DNA from 2 places in the Stenotrophomonas sp. TWI819 genome. Region 1 is predicted to be linked to the other one. Evidence: riboswitches for the same ligand, from Rfam matches in the RefSeq annotation. Region 1 holds a riboswitch; the other holds the start of a gene.
The links. Region 1 has a riboswitch for cobalamin ahead of metE (5-methyltetrahydropteroyltriglutamate--homocysteine S-methyltransferase). Riboswitches for the same ligand answer to the same signal wherever they lie in the genome.
Positions count from the first base shown of each region.

Region 2: another riboswitch for cobalamin. It lies ahead of btuB (TonB-dependent vitamin B12 receptor); the one in region 1 lies ahead of metE (5-methyltetrahydropteroyltriglutamate--homocysteine S-methyltransferase).

Region 1 covers NZ_JBDJKY010000019.1:7,978-11,386, forward strand. The annotation lists gene metE (5-methyltetrahydropteroyltriglutamate--homocysteine S-methyltransferase) at 1-1,570, opposite strand, end outside; cobalamin riboswitch at 1,784-2,015, opposite strand; gene ABE463_RS17800 (class I SAM-dependent DNA methyltransferase) at 2,337-3,409, shown strand, end outside.
Region 2 covers NZ_JBDJKY010000002.1:170,710-174,118, forward strand. The annotation lists gene gph (phosphoglycolate phosphatase) at 1-106, shown strand, start outside; gene btuB (TonB-dependent vitamin B12 receptor) at 183-2,024, opposite strand; cobalamin riboswitch at 2,148-2,380, opposite strand; gene ABE463_RS03425 (histidine phosphatase family protein) at 2,533-3,111, shown strand; gene ABE463_RS03430 (TfoX/Sxy family protein) at 3,149-3,409, opposite strand, start outside.

The sequences.
Region 1 (3,409 bases):
GCTTCACGCAGCGCGAGCCGTAGCTCTGCACCCAGCCGTTCTTGGTGAAGGCAAAGCCATCGAGCTGTTCGCCGAAGTACTCCACCATGTCGTTGCGCTCGAACTCGCCGTGCACCAGCACGTCCAGTCCAATCTGTTCCTGCACGCGCACGCAGTGCTCGGTCTGGGTCGCCAGGAACGCATCGTAGTCCGCATCGGAGAGCTTGCCGGACTTGTTGCGGGCACGCGCCTCACGCACCTCCAGCGTCTGCGGGAACGAACCGATCGTGGTGGTCGGAAAACGCGGCAGCTTCAGCGCGGCGGCCTGGGCGAGGTGGCGTTGCGGGTAGCGGCTGTGGCGCTGTGCATCGGCCGGGGTCAGCGAGGAAAGACGCGCGGCGACGGCCGGGTTGTGCACGCGCGGCGAACGACGGCGCGACTCGATGCACGCACGCGCATGGGCCAGCGGTGCTTCGGCACGCGCGGGTGCATCGATCGCGTCGGCCAGTACGCGCAGCTCGCCGAGCTTCTGCCTGGAGAACGCCAGCCAGCTGCGCAGTTCGTCATCGAGCTTCTTTTCGTGGTCCAGATCGACCGGGGTATGCAGCAGCGAACACGACGGCGCCAGCCACAGCGCATCGCTGCCGACATGGCCGTGCGCGTAGCGCGCCAGCACCAGGGCGTTGTCCAGATGGGTGCGCCAGATGTTGCGGCCGTTGACCAGGCCGGCCGACAGCACGCGACCGGCCGGCAGCGCCTTGATCACCGCATCGAGCTGTTCCGGCGCACGGACCAGATCCACATGCAGGCCATCGACCGGCAGCGAGGCGGCAAGGGCGAGGTTGTCCTCCAGCGCACCAAAGTACGTCGCCACCAGCACGTTGGGGCGGGCAGCCTGGGACAGCACCGCGTAGGCATGCTCGAAGGCCGCACGTGTGGCCTCGTCCAGGTCCTGCACCAGCAGCGGCTCATCCAGCTGCACCCACGCCGCGCCGGCGGCCTTGAGTTCGCCCAGCAACTGCACGTACACCGGCAGCAGCGCATCGAGCAGGTCCAGCGCGTTGCTGCCATCGGTGGTCTTGGACAGCCGCAGGAAGGTCACCGGGCCGATCAGCACCGGACGGGTCTCGATCCCCAGTGCCTTGGCCTGGCGGTACTCGGCCAGCGGCTTGTCGCCGCGCACCGCGAAGGCTTGGCCAGCATGCAGTTCGGGCACCAGGTAGTGGTAGTTGGTGTCGAACCACTTGGTCATTTCCAGCGCATGCAGGTCGATGCCATCGCGCTGCAGGCCACGCGCCATCGCGAAGTAGCCGCTCAGCGGCTCGGCATCGGCGAGCGCGCGGTAGCGGGCCGGGATCGCATCGAACAGGAAGGCCGCATCCAGTACCTGGTCGTACAGGCTGAAGTCGTTGCTCGGCGGCACATCCACGCCGGCCTCGCGCTGCAGCTGCCAGTGGCGTTCACGCAGCTCGGCCGCGGTGTCCTGCAGCGACGCGGCGGTGCTTTCGCCGGACCAGAAGGCTTCGAGCGCGCGCTTGAGTTCGCGCTTGGCGCCGATGCGCGGAAAACCCAGGTTGGTAACAGTGGTCATTGGAACGTGTCCTCATTGCGTAGGGGCATTGAGGAACGAAGGAACCGCGCGCCGTCCGAGGCCTTGCAGCCCGTTCCGCCCCGCCAGCGACCTTCGCCCCCGCGGGCGAACCGGATGCCGTGAAGCGGACGCACGGGGGCAGCGCCAGGCAGGCGGCATGGCGGCAGGCCCCGGCAACCTCCCCGCGGACGTTCCAGGTCGAATCGGAGGACGGTCATGTCCTCCGGCCGGGGCCGGTATTCGGGCTGATGGACACGGGCGCAGGCGCCCACCTAGTACCTGCCGCTTCCCAGGCCGGGGCCCAGTGCTGTTGGCAGGAGTCGTTTCCATTCACCGCTGCGGGGCAGCTCCGGAATGGGCGCGGGATGCGCCTTCACCGGATTCCCGTTTAAATCCATCCATTCATCTGCATGAAGAGATGGATACCTTCGGCGAGCACAAGGTAGGCCGAAGGCGGGCGATGGTCAAGGGGGCGTCTATTGAACCCTGTCCGGAGCTCCCCTGCAGATCAAGACCGGCGTGGTCGTGTCCGGGGCAGGCCGGGCTTTTGCGTAGATCGGACCGATGTTGCACGCCGGATGAAGCTCGCGTCACCCTGTTCGGCAGGGAGCACGACCGCGTATTCTGTTCTTCTATCAGCGGTGTCCTGAGCTTGCCAAGCAATGCGCGCATCGCTCACGAACAGACGTCAAAAGAATGAGGTGGCGCTCCTGCCCCGCCATTCCAGGCATCTTCATCGAAGCATCGAACGGAAAAGCTGTACGACATGATCACAGGCAACCTCAAATCCCAGATCGACCGCATTTGGGACGCATTCTGGAGCGGCGGCATCTCCAACCCCATGGAGGTCATCGAGCAGATGACCTACCTGCTGTTCATCAAGCGCCTGGATGAAGAACAGACGCGTCGCGAGAGGCAGGCAGCACGCACCAGAAAGGATGTCGAAGACCCCATCTTCAACAAGCGCCAGCAGAAGCTGCGCTGGTCGAAGTTCAAGGAGTTGGGTGATCCGGCCGAGCTGTACCGGGTCATCGCCGATGAGGTATTTCCGTTCATCAAGGCGCTTGGCGGGCATGGCGCCGAGTCGGCCTATGCTCGGCATATGAAGGATGCGCGTTTCACCATTCCCAGCCCGGCATTGCTGGCAAAGGTAGTCGACATGATCGACGACGTGCCGATGGAGGACCGCGATACCAAGGGCGACCTGTACGAGTACATGCTCGGCAAGATCGCCAGCGCAGGCACCAACGGCCAGTTCCGCACGCCGCGCCACATCATCAAGCTGATGGTGGAGATGATGGCACCGACCGCCGATGACGTGATCTGCGACCCGGCCTGCGGCACCGCCGGTTTTCTGGTGGCGGCGGCCGAGTACCTGCAGCAGCACCACCGCGAGGCCATCTACAAGGACAGGAAGGCTGCACGCCACTTCAACCAGGACACCTTCCACGGTTTCGATTTCGACAGCACCATGCTGCGCGTAGGCGCGATGAACATGCTGCTGCATGGCATCGAACAGCCCAGCATTGAAAACCGTGATTCGCTCAGCGAAGGCCATGCCAAGGTGGCTGAGCAGTACAGCCTGATCCTGGCCAATCCGCCGTTCGCCGGCAGCCTGGACTATGAGAGCACCGCCAAGGACCTGCTGCAGATCGTCAAGACCAAAAAGACCGAGCTGCTGTTCCTTGCCCTGTTCCTGCGGCTGCTCAAGCCCGGTGGCCGCGCGGCGGTGATCGTGCCCGATGGCGTGCTGTTCGGCTCGTCCAAGGCGCACAAGGAACTACGTCGGATGTTGGTGGAGGAACAGCGCCTGGATGGCATTGTGTCCATGCCGTCGGG
Region 2 (3,409 bases), on a different contig from region 1:
CATGCCGGTGGCGCTGGTACGCTATGGGTATCCGCGTGGGCTGGATCTGGACCACGTCGAGGCGGTTGCCGTGGTGGATGATCTGCGGGAATTGCTGGTGTTGTAAGGCGTTCGAGCGTGTGCCGACCAACGGTCGGCACCTGCCGAGGGTGGGACGGCGGCAGTGCCGCCGTCCAGATCCCTTATTTCGGCTGGTAACGCACGCTCAGGCGGTACTCGCGGCCGGGCTGGTTGTACCAGGCGACGGTTTCGTAGTCGCGGTCGAACACGTTGCTGACCCGGCCCAGTACGGACCAATCACGGGTCAGCGCGTATTCCAGGCGCAGATCCACGGTGCCATAGCCGCCCAGGCGCACGGTGTTGGCCGCATTGTCGTACCGCTTGCCGGCGCCGTTGGCGGTGAGGCCGGCGCGGAAGTCGCCGAAGCGGCGATCGACGTCCAGACGCGCGGTGTTCTGTGCGCGGCGCGCCAGCCAGTTGTCGAACTGTGCGCTGCCGTCGGTGCGGTTGCGCGGGTCGGTGTGGCTGAGCTGTGCGTTGAGGTCGAACCCGGCGACGGTGATCGCACCGGTCAGCTCGGCGCCGCGGATGCGGGCTTTCTCGACCTGCGACATCATGAAGGTGGTTGCGTCGTAGGTGATCAGGTCATCGATGCGCGTTTCGTATACGTCCAGGCCCCAGCGCCAGCCGTCACCCTGCTGGGCGATGCCGATGTTCGCGCTCTTGGATTTTTCCGGGTCCAGGGTCGGCACGCCGCTCCACGGATCGTAGAGGTCGCTGAAGGTCGGGGCCTTGAACGCGGTGCCGTAGCTGGCGTTGAGGCGGAACCCGCTGCCCAGCTCCAGGCCCCAGCCGAGGCTGCCGGTGGTGTGGTTGCCGAACTGCTCGTTGTCGTCGTTGCGCACGCTGGCCTGCAGGTGGTGCGCGCCGAAGCGGCCCTGGTACTGCGCGAACACGCCGGTGTTGTCGCGGCTGTCCACCAGATAGCCGGCACTGCTGCCATCGAGGTTGTCCTGGCTCCAGTCCACGCCGGCGCTCAGCAGCTGGCCATCGGCGATGCCGATGTCGGCCTGCACCGAGGCACTGTCGCGGTGGGTCTGTGCATTGCCCAGCCAGGTATCACCGTTGTAGTTGTCCGATTCGTTGTCGGCGCGGCCGACGTTCACGGTCAGGTTGAAACGCTCGCTCGGCGTGTAGCGCACCTTGCCGCCGAGCACCTGCTGCAGGGTCTCGGAGTAGTTGTAATAGCCGTCGTAGTGGTTCTCGCCTTCGGCACGCAGCGCGGTGCCTTCCAGGCTCAGCGTGTCGGCCAGCGCATAGCCGCCGCGCAGGCTCATCGACAGGTTGCGGTAGCCGTCGCGGTCGGGCTCATCGGCACCGCAGCCAGCGAAGGTAGCGGCGTCGCCGCGGCAGGCGTTGATGCCATCGGTGTGCTGGTAGGCGATGTCGGTGCCGAACCAGCCACGCTCCCCGCTGCCGCCGAAGCCACCGCTGGCCTCGCGCAGGCCGTTGCTGCCGCCACCAAGCTGCAGGTGCGGCGCGAACTGGCCGGCGTTGCGGCGGGTGAAGATCTGGATCACGCCACCGATCGCATCGGCGCCGTACAGGCTGGACTGCGGGCCACGCACGATTTCGATGCGTTCGATCTGCGCCAGCGGCAGGTCCTGGATCATCGCCAGGCCGAGGTCGCCGGTGTTGATGCGCACGCCATCGACCAGCACCAGGGTGTGGGCCGAGTTGGTGCCGCGCAGGAACAGCGAGCTCTGCTTGCCCAGGCCGCCGCTGTTGTTGAGGTTGATGCCGGCACGGCCGCGCAGCAGATCCTGCAGCGACGGTGCCTGGCTGCGCTCGATCTCGGCGCGGTCGATCACCTGCGCCGGTGAGATGCTGTCTTGCAGGGCGATCGGGGTGCGCGTGGCGGTGACCAGCACCTGGTCCAGCGCGGTGGCGTCGTCCTGTGCGGAGACCAGCAGGGGCAGGGCCGACAGAACGGCCAGGGAAAGAACGCGGGTTTGCAGCTTCATCGATGACTCCATGCACCGCGCACGCCCGCGCGGCAAGGGGTGGGGATGATCACGCTGCAGGGAGGTTCGACGGTGGGCGGGCGCACGCAGGCGCCTGCTTGCCGCCGCCATGCCCGCCGCATCGCAACCAGTCGTCTTCCAGGCCGGTCTCCGGGCTCGCGGGTCGATGGCCGTGCCATCGTGCCAGGCGCCTTCCCATGCCGGAGCACAGTGGCGTATTGCCTGGTGTTTCCACGCTTACCGTTGCGGGGGCAGCGCCGGAGTGGCGGCGTGGCACAGGGCCCGACGCGTCACCGGCTTCCCGTTTCAACCTGGCGGCATTGCAGCCCCAGGTCACCTGAAAGTGGGCGCAGTCTAAGCCATCGGCCGGGCCCATGGAGCGCACCGGTTAGAATGCGCCTCGCTTTTTCGATGTGATCTCCATGACCCCAACGTGGTTGCAGCACCCCGGCACCGACGCCCGTGACCCGCACCGGCCGGCCGCAGCGGGCAGCAGACGGGGCGCGGCATGATTCTCGATCTGATCCGCCACGCCAGCACCAGCCGCGACGACCATCTTGATGGCCGCACCGATCCGCCGCTGCACGAGGGTGCGACCGAGGCCCTGTGCGCGCGCTACGCCGGGCTGTCCTGGCAGCGTGTGCTGTCCTCGCCACGGCAGCGAGCGCTGTTGACCGCCGAGGCATTGGCCTTGCCCCACGCGGTGGACGTGGAGGCCGATGAGGAATGGGAAGAACTGGATTTTGGCGACTGGGACGGGCTCGCGCTGGAGGCGCTGCCGATGGCTGCGCTGTCAGCCTTCCATCTGGACCCGCATGCCAATCCACCGCCGCATGGCGAAAGCTGGGGCCATTTCGAGCGGCGCATCGCGCGCGGCCTGCATCGGTTGCTGGATGACCCTGAGCCGGTCCCGACCCTGATCGTCAGCCATGGCGGTCCGCTGCGGATGGTGCTGTCGCAGGTGTGCGGCCTGCCGATGGCGATGTGCTGGGCGCTGCGCATTGATCACGGCACACGGCTGCGCCTGCGCGTGGAGCGCGAGGATGAGCGGCTGTGGGGCGAGCTGCTGGAGCTGCAGCAGCTATGAAGCGCGCGGGTACCGACGGTGTGTCGGTACGCGTGGATCAGCGGTTGTCGTCATCCATCTCGAACGGCGGTGCTTCGTCGCCGTCATCATCGCGATGCTCCACGGTGCGGTCGTAGACCGGGCCGGAGGCGGGCGGCGCCTTCTTCAGCGGCTGGTCGGCGATGATCGCTTCATACTCGGCCACCAGTATGGTGCGGCGCGCCTCCGGCAGTTCCTGCCAGTGGCAGTCCTGCAGTGCACCCTCCAGCGAGTAGAGCAGGTTCAAGCTGGGCTTGAAGCCGGCGCGGCGCACTTTGAC